4 regions of the Yersinia vastinensis genome follow, and region 1 is predicted to be linked to each of the others. Evidence: predicted binding sites of a transcription regulator. Region 1 holds the regulator's gene; each other region holds the start of a gene.

Region 1 (4,541 bases):
TCGGAGTCGTTAATGTGGCGATCAGATAGAGTGCTATCATGCTAGCGGCGTAACCACTTAGCAACCAAGGCAACAGTGTATTGCCTTTCATCCGTGTTAGTGCACTACGGCAACCAAAACCACCCAGCAGAAAAGCTAATGTTTGTGGAACATAACTCAAACCTATCGCGTTTGGGCTATACCCCATATCTCCCAGAATAAAGGGTGACCCGGTCAACCAAGCAAAAAAACCTGCGCTACATGCCGCAAAAATCATCACGTTTCCGCTAAAGACCGGTGATTTCAGCAACTGCCAGAAACTAATGGCACTTTTATTTTGTGCTGCCTTATCAGAGGTGGTTTTTTTCCGCTCTTTCAGCAAGGCGGTCGGGATTAGCAATAGAAGTGTCACGGCCAATAACACGACAAAAATTGACCGCCAACTAAAGTGGTTTAAGAGCCATGCACCGAGCAACGGGGCTAGAGCAGGAGACAACGCCACTAAAGGCATAATAGTGGCAAAAACCCGGTTGGCTTTACCGTCCCGATAGCGGTCGATGACTAATGCTTGCCAGCTAACAGCGGCAGAACAGATGCCGACGGCTTGGATAAAACGCAGCACCAATAACTGGGTTGCGGTTTCAACCCACAAAATCCCCAAACAACCAATAGCAAAAAGCCCCAACCCGGCGAGTAACACAGGTTTACGACCCAGTTTATCGGAAATTGGCCCCCAGATAAGTTGAGCGATGGCGAAACCGGCGAGAAAGATACTTAGGCTGGCACTAATGGAGCCGGCAGAGGTTTGCAGTTCTTGCTGCATAGCGCCAAAGGCAGGCAAATACATATCTGTAGCCAGATAGCCCAACATGCTCAAACCAGCCAGATAGAACATGAAACTTGATGACGTCTTCATTCTTTATTTCTCTTTATCATATTTTTTGCAGGTAATTTGCTGTTTTTAGAAATTTTATCATTAGGGATTTATTGCGGGGGCATTCTATACGGCGCGATATTCTGTTGTGAACCGGTAATATTTGCGACATGCTATCAAAAAAATTGATAGCAAACGATTGAGTGAAAAGAGGCAGAAAAAATGTGGTCGGAATATGCGTTGGATGTGGTTGATGCCGTAGCTCGTACGGGGAGCTTCAGTGCAGCCGCCCAAGAATTGCACCGTGTGCCGTCTGCGGTGAGTTATACCGTACGCCAACTGGAAGAGTGGTTGGCAGTTCCGTTGTTTGAACGGCGCCACAGAGACGTGGAGTTGACCCCTGCGGGGCTGGTTTTTATTAAAGAAGCTCGAGATGTTATCAAAAAAATGAATGACACACGCCGTCAGTGCCAGCAAGTGGCGAATGGCTGGCGTGGCCAACTCAATATTGTGGTGGATAAAATAGTCAAACCGCAGCGGAGCCGCCACTTAGTATTAGATTTTTATCGTCATTTCCCTGATGTTGAGTTGCGGGTACGCTATGAAGTGTTTAATGGCGTCTGGGATGCGCTGGTGGATGGGCAGGCTGATATGGCTATTGGTGCAACACGTGCAATCCCGGTGAGAGGGCGGTTTGTGTTTCGTGATATGGGATTCTTGTCATGGCTCTGTGTGGTCAGCATTGACCATCCTCTTGCTCGTTTGACAGGGTCACTGAGTGACGATCAATTACGGCCTTACCCCTCGTTGTGTTTAGAAGACACGGCGAGAAACCTGCCAAAACGGGACACCTGGACGTTGGATAATCAACAGCGATTGGTGGCACCGGATTGGATGACCGGAATTGATTGTTTGTGTGAAGGATTGTGCATTGGCATGGTGCCTGCTCATATGGTGTCGCCTTTGATTGCGCAAGGAAAGTTGACGGTATTAACGTTGGCGGAGCCACTTCCCGATAGCCCATGCTGTTTAACTTGGGAGCAGAATAACCATTCTCCCGCTTTGGCTTGGCTGCTAGATTATTTGGGTGACAGTGTCACGCTAAATGACGAGTGGCTAAGAGACGATAATGCGCAGTTTGGCGAGGGAGTTGAGCAGTAGTGGCCGGTGGCATTGAAAGCTACCGGCCAAAGAGGGTTAACGGCGGTAGTCGCGGTATGGACCGTCAGCCACAGAACGGCGTTCGACCAATTTTGGATGCACCTCAATGGTCTGCGGATCTTCGCGTTTGCTGACAATACGATCCAACAACATGGCAAAGGCAGTTTCACCTAATCGCTCTTTGGGTTGGTGAATCGTTGTGAGCGCTGGCGAGAAATAGCGGGCATTACGCACGTTATCATACCCGATCACCGAAATATCTTGCGGCACTCGCAAGCCCAGTTCATCAGCTGCGCATATTGCGCCCATGGCCATAATATCTCCACCACAGAATACGGCGGTAGGGCGATGTTTTTGCGTTAGAATCTGATGCATGGCTTTATAGCCCGATTCGGGTTCAAAATCGCCCTGGACCACCCACTCATCACGCAGCGTGATGTTGGCCTCCTCTAAAGCTTTCAGAAAACCTTGATGGCGGCCCCCGCCGGTATTTCGCGACAGTTGGCCGGGGATGGCTCCAATATCACGATGACCGCGCTCAATCAGATAACGGCCTGCTAAATAGCCGCCTTCAAATGCATTATCAATGATTGAATCGGTAAAATCACCGCGCGCAGTGCCCCAATCCATCACCACCATGGGGATATTGCGATAATCTTCCAGCATCCCTAATAGTTGTTCTGGATATTCAGAACACATTACTAATAGGCCATCGACACGTTTTTGCGCCAGCATGGCCAGATACGCTTTTTGCTTATCCAGATTATTATGAGAGTTACATAAAATCAGGGTATAGCCCTTGCTATAACAGCTATTTTCAACCGCTTCGATCACTTCAGCAAAATAGGGCGCTTCACTGGATGTTGCCAGCAAACCAATTGACTTTGTGTGATTGACTTTCAAACTGCGAGCCACAGCACTGGGCGAATAATGCAATTCTTTAATTGCCGCCCACACGGCAGCCTTGGTGTTTTCGGCGACGAAACGAGTTTTATTGATCACGTGCGAAACGGTGGTGGTGGACACACCCGCATGTTTGGCCACATCTTTAATCGTTGCCATAAAAAAATAACTCCTAAGCTTACCTGTTACAGCAGGTAAGTATTATGTTAATCGTTTGCCTGCATGACTCGAAAACCGCTCAGACAGAAACATGATAGTAGGCTGGATAGTTGAATCCGCTGATTGTCTGAGAGTATTTATTGGACGTTATTAGTCGGTATGCAGTTATGAACTGCGAATTTTGTCTGATCTGGAGGAAAAGGGGAAGAGCTAATCAATGTTATAAAGTGCGTAATGAGCACAAGATTTTTTTTCCTAACTGTGGGAAAATAATTTAACGCACTAATTATGTGCCTTTTCCCTACTAAAACTAACCGGCTGAGGAGTATTTATGGATACCAATCTGAAAATGTCGCTGATTACGACTGTTGGCGCGCTGGCGATGATTATTGTCTTTAGCTTCGTGGCGGTCATGAATTAATTAAACCGCTTGCCGGTGTGAAGTGCTAAGTAGGGCGGATAATTCCGCCCTTAATTATTTTTACAATATCAGGCTAAATTCTTCTCGACGAAGGACCAGTTAACCAGTGCCCAGAAGTTCTCCAGATATTTTGGTCGTGCGTTGCGATAATCGATGTAATAGGCGTGTTCCCACACATCAACAGTCAACAATGGTTTATCAGCAGTTGTCAGTGGCGTGGCAGCATTTGATGTGCTGACAATTGCCAGCTTACCATCTGCTTTTTTTACCAGCCATGTCCAGCCTGCGCCAAAATTTTTCACTGCCGCATCAGTAAACTGCGCCTTAAATTCAGCAAAAGAACCAAACGATTGATTAATGGCATCCGCCACTTTGCCGGTCGGTTCACCGCCACCATTAGGGGATAGGCAATGCCAGTAAAAGGTGTGGTTCCAGACTTGGGCCGCATTATTAAAGATACCGCCACTGGAAGTTTTCACGATCTCTTCCAACGTCTTACCAGCAAATTCAGTATCTTTAATCAGATTATTGAGGTTAACCACATAGGTGTTGTGGTGCTTACCGTAATGGTATTCCAGGGTTTCAGCCGAAATATGCGGTTCTAGCGCATTTTGTGCATAAGGTAATGCAGGTAATTCAAAAGACATAGCTCTCTCCTTTCGGGGTTGCTCAGGGTGTTTGCTCCTCAAATCCGATCATTAGCAGTAGCCATGATGTGGCGAAGAGCGGTAAAAACGTAATTGTTATACTTTTGTTGTGGGTATTAATCTTAACAACTTTCGGCAGGAATGACAGAAATAACCACACTCTTGAATGGGTGATTGCACGAAAGTTAAACACATTATGTAATGTGATTGATGAGGGCACAAAGATGTGGACACCCGATAGATTTACCGGGTGTCAGCGAAAAAGTTAGCGGATGGTTTTGGGGGTCACTACACGCCGCGCCCCTACATAATGATCTTGCCAGTAGTCGTTATTCATCATGCTGATACGGATTTCTTCACCTGTCCGTGGGGACTGAATGAACTTGCCATTACCTAA
Region 2 (4,541 bases), 1.9 Mb from region 1:
GCTGGCGTGATAAAGCAACCGGCGAGCAGAAAGAAAAGACGGAATGGCACCGTGTGGTGCTATTTGGCAAACTGGCCGAAGTGGCGGGTGAATATCTGCGTAAAGGCTCTCAGGTCTATATTGAAGGCGCATTGCAAACCCGCAAATGGCAAGATCAAAGCGGTCAAGAGCGTTACACCACTGAAGTGGTTGTTAACGTAGGCGGCACCATGCAAATGCTGGGTGGCCGTCAGGGCGGCGGTGCTCCAGCAGGTGGTGCGCAACAAGATGGTGGCGCGCAAGGTGGTTGGGGTCAGCCTCAGCAACCGCAAGGCGGCAACCAGTTCAGCGGCGGCCAGACTTCACGTCCTGCGCAAGCAGCCCCTGCAGCACAGCCACAAGGCGGCAATGAGCCACCAATGGATTTTGACGACGATATTCCGTTCTGATTCTGGGATTCGCTAAGTACGAATAGTGCTAAAAATAATACCCTGTCTCGGCAGGGTTTTTTATTACCTTTTTACGTCAATTCTGTGGTTTGTTGCTCTGCCTCTCTAATATCGATGCTTGGCTTCTCGGAAACTGCATCCACTATGCCGTAAACCAAAATATCCTTTTATCACTATAATCAATACTCTGATATTCATCATATGGAGTTCGGTCATGGTCATTGTTCACCATCTGAATAATTCACGTTCACAGCGTATCTTGTGGATGTTGGAAGAGTTGCAAGTTCCCTATGAGTTGAAGTGCTATCAGCGTGATCCCGGCAGTTTGTTGGCACCGCCAGAATTGAAAAAAATCCATCCGTTGGGGAAGTCACCAGTGATAACTGATGGTGATCTGACGTTGGCTGAATCAGGTGCCATCATTGAGTATTTGCAAGAAACCTATGATGCTCAAGGGCAGTTCAAGCCTACTGGCCATTATGATCGCCAGCAATTTCGTTACTGGATGCATTATGCGGAAGGCTCATTGATGCCACTGCTGGTGATGAAGCTTATCTTCAGCCGATTTGGTGGGCCGCCAGTGCCGTGGATTATCCGCCCAGTAGCGAAAGCCTTGGGGGATGGAGTGCAGAAAAATTATCTAAATAAGCAAATTGCCACGCACCGTGATTATCTCGAGCAGCATTTAATGCAAAACCTGTGGTTTGCGGGCCGGGATTTCAGTGCCGCCGATATCCAGATGAGCTTTCCTATCGAAGCGATAAACACCCGTGGTGGCCTTGACGGGTTCCCGAAACTGAAAGACTTCTTAGTCCGCATTCATCAGCGCCCGGCCTATCAACAAGCGATTGCAAAGGGCGGTGCCTTCACATTAGAAAAATGATTATCGGGGTTTAGATATCTCAGATAAACGAGTGTGAGGCCGCTCACACTTTCGTTTCCCTCTACAATTAATGCTTCCGGACAAATTAATGTAAGAAAATGCATGAAATGTCGCTTTCTGATGTTGATTAGTCGCTGCAAATAGCTAGATAATCGTTTGCCTTAAATGACATCTGCCCTAAACTTCGATTTTTTTTCAGTCATACCCACTTCCAGCTAATCGTTTGCTATTTTCTCCGTGACTTCGGTGTTGGAGGAGTTGACGAGTTAATCGGCAGAGACGGAAACGATTACGTATGAAAGGGCGTGTGACTTGCTGACTACATTTAAAATGACACACAGGGGACATCACCATGTCTAGCACCAATCCTCAAGCGAACTCGGCGGCAAAGCCAAAAGGTTCGCTTGATGCATTTTTTAAGCTTAGTGAACGTGGCAGTAATGTACGCCAAGAAGTGCTGGCCGGTCTGACGACCTTTTTGGCCATGGTCTACTCGGTCATTGTTGTGCCTAGCATGCTGGGTAAAGCGGGCTTCCCGCCAACAGCCGTATTTGTTGCGACCTGTTTGGTTGCAGGTTTAGGCTCTTTGTTGATGGGGTTGTGGGCGAATTTGCCAATGGCGATTGGTTGCGCCATCTCTCTGACTGCGTTTACCGCATTCAGTCTGGTGTTGGGCCAACAGATTAGCATTCCTGTGGCGTTGGGCGCGGTATTCCTGATGGGGGTGCTGTTCACCATTATTTCTGTCACCGGCATCCGTTCATGGATATTGCGTAACTTGCCAATGGGCGTGGCACACGGCACCGGCATTGGTATCGGCCTGTTCCTGCTGCTGATTGCGGCAAATGGTGTCGGTCTGGTTATCAAGAACCCCATCGAGGGTTTGCCAGTAGCGCTGGGCGCATTCACCTCTTTCCCGGTCATGATGACACTATTGGGTCTGGCGGTGATTTTCGGTTTGGAAAAACTGCGTGTTCCGGGTGGGATTCTGTTGGTGATTATCGCCATCTCGGTTATTGGCCTGATTTTTGACCCAAGTGTGACGTACCAAGGGCTGTTCGCGATGCCAAGTCTGGCAGATGCTAATGGTAACTCATTGATTTTCAGCCTTGATATCATGGGCGCATTAAAACCTGTGGTGTTGCCAAGTGTGTTGGCTTTGGTGATGACTGCCGTCTTTGATGCTACCGGCACCATCCGTGCGGTAGCAGGGCAGGCAAACTTGCTGGATAAAGATGGCCAGATTATCAATGGTGGCAAAGCCCTGACCTCTGACTCTGTCAGCAGCATTTTTGCTGGTTTGGTGGGCGCGGCTCCTGCGGCTGTCTATATTGAATCTGCTGCCGGTACAGCGGCAGGCGGCAAAACCGGCCTGACGGCTACCGTCGTCGGTATCCTGTTCTTGCTGATTTTGTTCCTCTCTCCGCTTTCCTACTTGGTTCCGGCTTATGCAACGGCTCCGGCTCTGATGTATGTCGGCTTGCTGATGCTGAGTAACGTATCCAAACTGGATTTTGACGATTTCGTTGATGCGATGTCGGGTTTGCTTTGCGCCGTATTTATCGTGCTGACCTGCAATATCGTCACCGGTATTATGTTGGGCTTTAGCTCACTGGTGATTGGCCGTATTTGTTCCGGCGAATGGCGTAAATTAAATCTTGGCACGGTGATTATTGCCGTGGCGCTGGTGGCATTCTATGCCGGCGGTTGGGCGATTTAATCTCAATAATAGGGGGTATTCTGCCCCCTATTCTGTCCTTAATCTTGCCACTTTTTATATATCCCTACTTTCTTTGTATTTTCCTGCTTTCAGTAACAGGTTTTTCCCCGTTTTATAAAAAAGTGATCTACTATCAAAAGCTGTGAACCCGCCCAGCATAGGGGCGAGTGCGGTCAGGTCTTATGTTGTGTACGTCGTGTTGAGTCTAAGGAAAGCATGGAAATCTTTTTTACAATCCTCATTCTGATTCTGGTGGTATCGCTTTCTGGCGTCGTCACGAGAATGTTACCGTTTCAAGTTCCTCTCCCTTTAATGCAGATTGTCTGTGGTGCCTTGCTGGCTTGGCCTCACTTTGGTTTGCATGTCGATTTTGACCCGGAATTATTCTTAGTGCTGTTTATCCCTCCACTGCTCTTTGCCGATGGCTGGAAAACACCAACACGGGAATTTATCCACCATGGGCGGGAAATATTTGGTTTGGCCTTAGCCTTGGTGCTGGTCACTGTGGTGGGCATCGGTTACCTCATTTATTGGATGGTACCGGGTATTCCGCTGGTCGCTGCTTTTGCACTGGCGGCGGTATTATCGCCAACCGATGCCGTGGCGTTGTCCGGTATCGTAGGGAAAGGGCGAATACCTAAATCGATTATGGGTGTGTTGGAAGGGGAGGCATTGATGAATGATGCCTCTGGTCTGGTTGCGCTGAAATTCGCTATTGCGGTGGCAATGGGCACTATGGTGTTCACGGTTTCTGGTGCCACGTTGGAATTCCTGAAAGTGGCGATTGGCGGTTTGCTGGCCGGTGTGGCTGTCACGTGGTCATACAGTAAATCACTGCGCCTAATGAGCCGATGGAGCGGTGATGACCCGGCGACACAAATCGTCTTGCTGCTACTGTTACCGTTCGCCTCTTATCTGATTGCTGAACATATTGGTGTTTCCGGTATTTTAGCCGCAGTGGCCGCGGGGATGACCATCAGCCAATCGGGGGTTATTCGTAATGCTCCTCTGACCATGCGGTTGCGCGCCGATAGCGTGTGGTCGATGTTGGAGTTCGTATTTAACGGCATGGTGTTTATCCTGCTGGGCCTGCAATTGCCGGGCATTCTAGAAACGTCGATCGTGCAGGCTGAACTGGATCCAACCATTCAAACTTGGAACCTGTTTGCTGATGTTGCCATCATTTATGGCGCACTGTTGGTACTGCGTTTTGGTTGGCTATGGTCGATGAAAAAAATCAGTAAACGCTTGCTGAGTAAGCGCCCACTGGAGTTTAGTAATTACACCACACGCGAGCTGTGGGTGGCTTCATTTGCGGGGGTGCGTGGGGCGATTACCTTGGCTGGTGTGTTGTCTATTCCGTTATTCCTCAGTGATGGTTCAGCTTTCCCATCTCGCTATCAATTGGTGTTTATCGCCACTGGCGTGATTTTGTTGTCGGTCATTGTCGGGGTGATTGCATTGCCACCGTTGCTACGCGGTGTGGTTGTGGCAGATAAAAGCGCCAGCC
Region 3 (4,541 bases), 1.4 Mb from region 1:
AGAACAACAAGATGCGTTGAACATGGCAGCAGAAGATCTTAACCAACGGTTGCAAGATCTGAAAGTTCGCACTAGAGTCACCAATACTGAGCAGTTAGTTTTTATCGCGGCATTGAACGTATGTCACGAATTAGCTCAGGAAAGATTAAAAACCCGTGACTATGCTTCCAATATGGAGCAACGTATACGAATGCTACAACAGACCATTGAACAGGCATTGCTTGAACAGGGTCGCATCTCTGAACGTCAGGATGCACAATTTGAATAAATCTCTGTTGAATGATAGATTCAGCAGTGAGTAAAGAATTTCTCTGAGGTGTTTGTCAGCGGGTCAGTCCCCTGAGCCGATATTTAATACCAACAGAATGTAGTGCCTCCGTAACCGGTGCGCATGCTCGGTCCGCCGAGAAGCCTTAAGGTTGCGACGCTGCGTTCACCTTGAACCATGGGTTCAAGGGTTACAGCCTGCGGCGGCATCTCGGAGATCCCTTTCTTATCGTGTAACCGGCACTTTTGGGTTATCACGTTCGTTGTGATACAGGCAATTTCCTCCTTACTTAGTTAACAACTTGTTTTTTAAGTCAATAAAATGCCCTTGAATCCGCAACATGCCCTTGAGCGGCAAAAAATTCGCAGTGAAATTCGTGAGCGCCGGCGCTTGCTCACTCCGGAGCAACAGCAGCAATCAGCTCATCTCGCCGCCAGTCATCTCGCCTCCCACCATAAAATTCAACAAGCGAATACGGTCGCGATATTTCTCTCTTTTGATGGCGAGCTGAATACTGACCCGGTTATCGAGTTGCTGTGGCAGCAGAAAAAGCAAGTTTATCTCCCTGTTCTTCACCCCTTCAGCCCCGGGAATTTACTCTTTCTCAGCTATCGGCCTGATAGCCAGCTTATACGTAACCGGCTGAAAATCTTTGAACCTCAGTTAGATGTGCGCGATGTTCTGCCCCTAAACCAGCTAGATGTGGTGATAACCCCGCTGGTGGCATTCGATCAACACGGACAGCGCTTAGGGATGGGGGGTGGTTTTTATGACCGCACACTACAACACTGGCAGCGTGGCGGCCCCTATCCTATTGGTCTTGCTCATGATTGTCAGCGCGTAGAATATTTACCCAGTGAACATTGGGATGTACCACTACCCGAGATAGTCACACCGGAAAAAGTCTGGCGGTGGTGAACCAAGATTTTCCGCATAAAAAAACACCCGAAATCTCGTGATAGCGGGTGTTCAGTCATTTTTTACTCACGCGGACATCACATAACCATACCCAAAGACATTGACGTTGCCGCTAGGCAGCAACGCCAAGACGAAGAATATGTTAGTACAATAAACGCGCGCGTATAGTCCCTGGAATCGCCTTCATGGCTAACAATGCTTTTTCTGCATTTTCCGCATCATCAGTTTCTACGTCGATAACGACGTAACCGATTTCAGCGCTGGTTTGCAAATATTGCGCCGCGATATTGACGTTCTGTTCAGCAAAAATTTTGTTAATGCTGGTCAGAATGCCAGGACGGTTTTCATGGATATGCAGCAGACGGCGGGTATTGTCGCCGTGGGCTGGCAGAGAAACTTCTGGGAAGTTAACCGCAGACAGCGTTGAACCGTTGTCAGAGTACTTCGCCAGTTTACCGGCCACTTCGTCACCGATATTTTCCTGCGCTTCCTGAGTGGAGCCACCGATATGCGGAGTCAATAACACATTGTCAAACTCGCACAATGGTGAATTGAACGGGTCTTTATTGGTTGCTGGCTCTTCAGGGAAAACGTCAATTGCCGCACCGGCCAGATGATTACTAGCCAATGCATCACACAGCGCCGGAATATCAACCACGGTACCGCGTGAGGCGTTAATCAACATCGCACCGGGCTTCATCAGTGCTAATTGCTCTGGGCCAATCATATTTTTAGTGGAGTGATTTTCTGGCACATGCAGGCTTATCACGTCACTCATGTTCAATAAATCAGACAGATGGCGAACCTGCTGCGCATTCCCCAACGACAGCTTATTCTCGATATCGTAGAAGAAGACTTTCATGCCGACACTTTCAGCCAAAATACCCAACTGAGTACCGATATGACCATACCCGATGATACCCAGCTTTTTGCCACGGGCTTCATAGGAGCCAACCGCCAACTTATTCCACTCGCCACGATGCGCTTTGGCATTAGCTGAGGGAATACCACGGAACATCAACAGTAACTCGCCCAGTACCATTTCGGCGACCGAACGGGTATTGGAGAAAGGTGCATTGAATACCGGCACACCGCGTTTGGTTGCCGCATTTAAATCAACCTGATTAGTCCCGATACAGAAACAACCTACTGCAACTAATTTTTCTGCTGCAGCAAAAACTTCTTCGGACAGATGCGTACGCGATCGAATCCCGACGAAGTGAGCATCACGAATAGATTCTTTCAGTGATTCGGTGTCTAAGGCACCTTTATGATATTCAATATTGCTATAACCGGCCGCACGCAGATTATCAACCGTGCTCTGGTGCACCCCTTCCACTAACAGAAACTTAATTCTGTCTTTCTCCAGTGATACTTTTGCCATGTCCCCGACCCTATTTTCAGACTTCAGATGTGGCTGCCGATATCGAATGAATCCGGTCAGCACCCTGCCAACATAACAAATATTACGCGGGCGGCAATACAAACGATTGCCTGTCTATCAGCATAACAATCAGTGCGGATGTTAATTTATGGAATAAAAAACTGGCTGAGGGAGAGTTAATGGCAGGTTAATAAAATGAAATGCAAAATTGTGATATATATCACCAAATTTAACCATTTAAAGAAAAGATATTTAAAGACAATAATTATCAGGGTGAAGTCAATAAACCACACCCTGAGCAAGGTTTAACTGATCACTTTAGAAGCACAGTCTTCACACCGTCAGCGGTGCCAATCAGAGCCACATCAGCACCCCGGTTGGCAAATAACCCCACAGTGACAACGCCAGCAATGCCATTAATTTTATTTTCTAACGCGACTGCATCTAAAATAGTCAGGTTATGGACATCCAGAATAACGTTGCCGTTATCGGTCAGAACATTTTGGCGATATTCCGGTAACCCACCCAATTTAACCAGCTCACGGGCAACATAAGAGCGAGCCATCGGAATAACTTCTACTGGCAGCGGGAACTTACCCAACACGTCAACCTGCTTGGATGCATCGGCAATACAGATGAATTTACGCGCTATAGCGGCAATAATTTTCTCACGCGTCAGGGCGGCACCGCCCCCTTTAATCATCTGCATCTGGCCGTTAATTTCATCTGCACCATCGACATAAATATCCAGCGTATCTACTTCGTTGCAATCAAATACCTGAATACCGTAACTTTTCAGCTTGGCTGTAGATGCGTCAGAGCTGGAAACCGCCCCTTCAATTTGGCCTTTGATGGAAGCGAGAGCATCAATGAAATGTGCCGCAGTTGAGCCGGTCCCGACCCCAACAATAGTGCCAGGTTTGACATAATCTAATGCTGCCCAGCCCACTGCTTTTTTAAGTTCATCCTGAGTCATGGTAAATTCGCGCCTTGATATGAAAGAAAACCTGAGGTCATTATAGAGCATATACACCAGAAATCGCCGCAATAAAGCCCGTTTAGGATACGGTTAATTCTAGCAAGCTCACAGTTATGTCCGTTTATTTGTGGCGAGCACTCAGGCATTCCGACATAGAAAAATGATCAAAATGTGGCATAGTGCGATATCAACTTAATATTTGGAGAGATGACTCCGATGAAACGCCCAGACTACCGTACGCTACAAGCGCTGGACGCGGTGATCCGTGAACGCGGTTTTGAACGCGCGGCACAAAAACTCTGTATCACCCAATCGGCGGTATCTCAACGCATTAAGCAGTTAGAGAACCTGTTCGGTCAGCCTCTATTGGTGCGCACAGTCCCCCCTCGCCCAACGGAACAAGGGCAGAAGTTGCTCGCATTACTGCATCAGGTTGAACTGCTGGAGGAGGAGTGGCTCGGCAATGACAATGGCGGGGATACCCCTTTGCTACTGTCGCTGGCGGTCAACGCCGACAGTCTGGCAACCTGGTTACTTCCAGCATTGAAACCGGTGTTGGCTGACTCCCCGATTCGGCTTAATTTACAAGTCGAAGATGAAACCCGAACACAAGAACGCTTGCGCCGTGGTGAAGTCGTGGGCGCGGTTAGTATCCAACCGCAACCACTACCAAGTTGTTTGGTCGATCAATTGGGGGCGCTGGATTATCTGTTTGTTGCGTCGAAACCTTTCGCAGAGCGTTATTTTCCCAATGGCGTCACTCGTTCAGCCTTGCTGAAAGCGCCAGCGGTAGCTTTTGACCATTTGGATGATATGCATCAGGCGTTTTTGCAGCAGAATTTCGATTTATCGCCGGGGAGTGTCCCCTGCCATATCGTTAACTCCTCAGAAGCCTTTGTGCAACTAGCGAGGCAAGGCACTACTTGCTGTATGATCCCGCATTTGCAAATCGAAAAAGAATTGGCGTCCGGTGAGCTGATTGATTTGACCCC
Region 4 (4,541 bases), 1.2 Mb from region 1:
TGGGGTATTCACTACCGGCGTTGGCAACGGTAAATCTAAAATAGCGCGCAAATGCAGCTCAAACTGGTTGATAGAAGCCCCATTCTGAGTCCAGTGACCGCTGTTATGCACTCGTGGTGCCAGTTCATTGATCAGTAAACTGTCCCCGACAATAAAGCACTCCATCGCCATCACACCGACATAATTCAGCTCATCCATAATGGCTGACAGCATCTTTTCAGCTTGCTGCTGTAGACGGCTATTTGGCTGTGGCAAGGCTACGCTCATGCGTAGGATGCCATCCTCATGCAGGTTATGAGTGAGTGGGTAAAAGACAGATTTACCTTGATGGCTACGTGCGCCCACCAAAGAGACTTCGCCGGAAAAATTGATGCCTTGTTCAACAATACATTCGCCATAAGCATCAGCAGGCAAGGTGTTTTGCTCGCCAGCACGTATACGCCATTGACCACGTCCGTCATAGCCGCCGACTCGACGTTTCACGATGGCTAATTCACCTAGCGTGGCGAAGACTTGTGGCCACTCGCTGGCACTGGCCAATAATTGCCATGGCGCTGTCGCCAAATTCAGGCTGTCGAGTAACTGCTTTTGTGTCAGACGATCAGCCAGGCGCGGGAAAATATCGCGGTTAACAAAAGCGGTGTGTGTGGCGAGTTCGCGAGTCAGGGCGGTTTCTGGCCAGCGCTCAATCTCAGCGGTGATAACACTGTGCTGATAAGGTACGGCTTCCGGTTCAGCATCCAAACCTACCGGATAAACAGCAATACCCAGAGGCTCGCCAGCTTGACGCAGCATGCGCCCTAACTGACCGTTGCCTAATACGCAAACGGGTTTCATGCTTTCACCTGTGAATTCGGCATTGGTAGATCTGATTCCCGTGGGTCTGGGTTATCTAACACTTCGTCAGTTTGGCTTTTACGCCAATCGGCTAGACGCTCTGCTAACTTGTGGTCATGTAGCGCCAGTATTTGAGCTGCTAGTAAGGCCGCGTTCGCTGCCCCTGCTTTACCAATCGCCAGCGTTCCCACCGGAATACCGCGCGGCATTTGCACAATAGAATACAGGCTATCGACGCCACTTAGTGCGGCACTTTGTACTGGAACCCCTAAAACCGGCACCAATGTTTTTGCTGCCAGCATACCCGGCAGGTGAGCTGCACCTCCCGCGCCAGCAATAATGACATGTAAGCCATTGGCATCCGCTTGTTCGGCGAAACTGAACAGTTTGTCAGGGGTTCGGTGTGCAGAAACAACTTCGACATGAAACGGAACATTGAGCGTGGTGAGCACGTCGGCGGCGAACTGCATGGTGGCCCAGTCACTCTTGGACCCCATTACGATAGCGATTTTAACCCCGGCTGCATAAGCCGAATCGAGGTTGGCTCCCATGGGTGTAAAGCTCCTGTAATTGCGCAAGCGTCGGCCAGAACGACTTGATATAAATCGTGACTGGCGAAGAGGGCGTAGAGCATATCATGAGCCAAAGGCAAGGAAAACGGTTGCGTCGCGGCTTTTAGCGGGATTTACCGGTTTTTTTATCTATGGGGATGCTGTCGTGATTTATAACGATGTCTGATTAAAAGGGGAATTTAATCAACTCGACGCTCTCTTTAGTGACTTTTACCATCGACCCTTCAACATGCCAAGCTCCTAAAACGACTCGATGGGCTGTTGTTGTTGGCAATTCTACAGTATGAACTGCAGGGCGATGGGTATGTCCATGAATCATCCAACTGACATTATTACGCTGAAAAGTGTCCACCACAGCCTGTGGATTAACATCCATAATCAGTTGCGATTTACCGGTGTTATTTTGCTGACTTTGGCCGCGCATATAAACTGCTATTCGCAAGCGAAAGCGCAAAGGGAGCCACAGGAATAATTTTTGGATCAGTGGGTTGTGCACTCGGCGGCGAAAATGTTGATAGTCAGCATCATCAGTACACAGAGTATCTCCGTGTAAAATCACAATGCGGCGGTCATACAATTCGACCACTTTTTCTTCGGGCAGTAAGATCATGCCACTTTCAGCCGCAAAGCGTTTACCGAGCAAAAAATCGCGGTTGCCGTGAATAAAGTAGCAGGGTACACCCTGTTGCTGGAGGGATTTTAATGCAGCAGCGACTTGCCGATACAAAGGTTCGGGGTCATCGTCGCCAATCCAAGACTCAAATAAATCACCCAGAATATAGAGGGCATCAGCATGAATAGCTTCACGCTGTATAAAATGCAGGAAACCGGCAGTGATTGCCGGTTCCTGAACACTAAGATGCAAGTCTGCGATAAAAAGCGTGCTCATTAAGCCGTTATTACTCGCTAACAGTAACGCTTTTAATGATCACATCTTCTTTCGGCACATCTTGATGCATACCGCTGCGGCCAGTTGAAACGTTTTTGATTTTATCAACCACGTCCATGCCTTCAACAACTTCAGCGAATACACAGTATCCCCAGCCATCTGGGCGCTCTGAACGGAAGTTCAGGAAGTCGTTATCTGCAACGTTAATAAAGAACTGAGCAGTGGCAGAGTGCGGATCATTAGTACGTGCCATTGCCAAGGTGCCGCGGGTGTTTTTCAGACCGTTGTTGGCTTCGTTCTTGATAGGAGCATCAGTATTCTTCTGGTTCATGCCGGGCTCAAAACCACCGCCTTGAATCATGAAACCATCGATAACACGGTGGAAGATAGTGTTATCATAGAAACCTTTACGGCAGTAGTTCAGGAAGTTTTCAACGGTAACCGGCGCTTTATCGGCGAAGGTGTTGATGACGATATCGCCATGATTAGTATGAAACGTGACCATAATAATGTTCCTGCTAGTGTAATAAGTGTACTCACAAATGAGCCGTAACTCTTTAGACGGCTCTTATATCATATCTCTGAGATTGAGTCAGCACTCGAAACGCCGCCAAGATGTGCGAAAAAGTACTGTATCAGAGGCTGATTTGCCTCATAATCTAATGATATCCTATTAAACCATGCGTACCGCAAAAACAGAAACCACGGAATGTCCCGATGCTAAAGATTTTTAATACACTGAGTCGCCAAAAAGAGGAATTCAAGCCAATCCATGCCGGTAAAATTGGTATGTACGTGTGCGGGATCACCATTTATGACCTGTGTCACATCGGGCATGGGCGCACTTTTGTGGCTTTCGACGTTGTTGCGCGTTATTTGCGTTATTTAGGTTACTCTTTGACCTATGTTCGTAATGTCACGGATGTCGATGATAAGATCATTAAACGTGCGATTGAGAACAATGAAACCTGCGAGCAGCTCACGACGCGGATGTTGGCCGAAATGCACAAAGATTTCGATGCCCTGAATCTTGAGCGCCCAGATTTAGAACCACGAGCTACGCATCATATTCCCGAAATCATTGAGTTGACTGAGCGTTTGATCGCCCGTGATCACGCCTATGTGGCTTCAAATGGTGATGTTATGTTCGCTGTCGACAGTGATCCTGACTATGGCGTGTTGTCTCGTCAGGATCTGGACCAATTGCAGGCGGGAGCACGGGTTGAAGTTGCTGATGTTAAACGCAATCCGATGGATTTTGTTTTATGGAAGATGTCCAAACCCGGAGAACCTAGCTGGGAATCACCTTGGGGTCCGGGCCGCCCTGGTTGGCATATTGAGTGCTCTGCCATGAATGGCAAGCAGTTGGGGGCACATTTCGACATTCATGGGGGGGGCTCAGATTTGATGTTCCCACATCATGAAAATGAAATTGCGCAATCCACCTGTGCGCATGATGGCCCCTACGTTAATTACTGGATGCATTCCGGTATGGTGATGATCGATAAAGAGAAAATGTCGAAATCACTGAATAACTTTTTCACTATCCGTGATGTACTGGCTTATTACGATGCTGAGACTGTGCGCTATTTCCTGATGTCAGGGCACTATCGCAGCCAGCTTAATTACAGCGAAGAAAATCTCAAACAAGCGCGAGCTTCATTAGAGCGTCTCTATACTGCGTTACGTGGTACAGATGCAAGCGCAGCCCCAGCCGGTGGCGCTGAATTTGAAGCGCGTTTCCGCGCCGCTATGGATGATGATTTCAATACGCCAGAAGCCTACTCAGTGTTGTTTGATATCGCCCGCGAAGTGAACCGCCTGAAAACCGAAGATATCGCTGCGGCGAATGGTTTAGCAGCGGAACTGCGCAAACTGGCCCGTGTGCTGGGCTTGTTGGAACAGGATCCTGAACTGTTTTTACAAAGTGGTGCGAAGACTGACGACGATGAAGTGGCAAAAATTGAAGCTCTGATTAAGCAACGCAATGATGCTCGCAGCAGCAAAGATTGGGCATTGGCCGATTCTGCTCGTGATCAACTCAATGAGCTGGGCATCGTGCTGGAAGATGGTCCACAAGGAACGACTTGGCGTCGCAAATAGCCGGGCGAATTAGGCAATAAGATAAAAAAATTGCGGTTCTGGTGCTAACCAGTAACCGCATTTTTTTGCCCATACCGTGTGCTACCAGCAGGGGAGATTAAGCTCAGGCTTTAACCTGCACTTTCATACCTTCAAACTCA

The links. Region 1 encodes PurR, which represses purine synthesis genes. Its sites were predicted from a motif close to CANGCAAACGTTTGCNTG; they were not measured.
Positions count from the first base shown of each region.
Region 2: the regulator PurR is predicted to act here: its motif matches at 1,590-1,607, upstream of ACIOG0_RS01580 (NCS2 family permease).
Region 3: the regulator PurR is predicted to act here: its motif matches at 2,666-2,683, upstream of serA (phosphoglycerate dehydrogenase).
Region 4: the regulator PurR is predicted to act here: its motif matches at 1,488-1,505, upstream of purE (5-(carboxyamino)imidazole ribonucleotide mutase).

Region 1 is NZ_CP173260.1:2,255,637-2,260,177, forward strand. It holds gene punC (purine nucleoside transporter PunC) at 1-895, opposite strand, end outside; gene punR (DNA-binding transcriptional activator PunR) at 1,076-2,014, shown strand; gene purR (HTH-type transcriptional repressor PurR) at 2,051-3,076, opposite strand; gene ACIOG0_RS10605 (YnhF family membrane protein) at 3,408-3,497, shown strand; gene sodB (superoxide dismutase [Fe]) at 3,566-4,144, opposite strand; gene ACIOG0_RS10615 (C40 family peptidase) at 4,410-4,541, opposite strand, start outside.
Region 2 is NZ_CP173260.1:372,849-377,389, forward strand. It holds gene ssb1 (single-stranded DNA-binding protein SSB1) at 1-428, shown strand, start outside; gene ACIOG0_RS01575 (glutathione S-transferase family protein) at 643-1,311, shown strand; gene ACIOG0_RS01580 (NCS2 family permease) at 1,664-3,031, shown strand; gene ACIOG0_RS01585 (Na+/H+ antiporter) at 3,248-4,541, shown strand, end outside.
Region 3 is NZ_CP173260.1:873,427-877,967, reverse strand. It holds gene zapA (cell division protein ZapA) at 1-268, shown strand, start outside; RNA gene ssrS (6S RNA) at 306-489, shown strand; gene ACIOG0_RS03930 (5-formyltetrahydrofolate cyclo-ligase) at 590-1,186, shown strand; gene serA (phosphoglycerate dehydrogenase) at 1,329-2,570, opposite strand; gene rpiA (ribose-5-phosphate isomerase RpiA) at 2,884-3,546, opposite strand; gene ACIOG0_RS03915 (LysR family transcriptional regulator ArgP) at 3,766-4,541, shown strand, end outside.
Region 4 is NZ_CP173260.1:3,423,623-3,428,163, reverse strand. It holds gene purK (5-(carboxyamino)imidazole ribonucleotide synthase) at 1-837, opposite strand, end outside; gene purE (5-(carboxyamino)imidazole ribonucleotide mutase) at 834-1,388, opposite strand; gene ACIOG0_RS15995 (UDP-2,3-diacylglucosamine diphosphatase) at 1,576-2,298, opposite strand; gene ppiB (peptidylprolyl isomerase B) at 2,309-2,803, opposite strand; gene cysS (cysteine--tRNA ligase) at 3,016-4,401, shown strand; gene ybcJ (ribosome-associated protein YbcJ) at 4,505-4,541, opposite strand, start outside.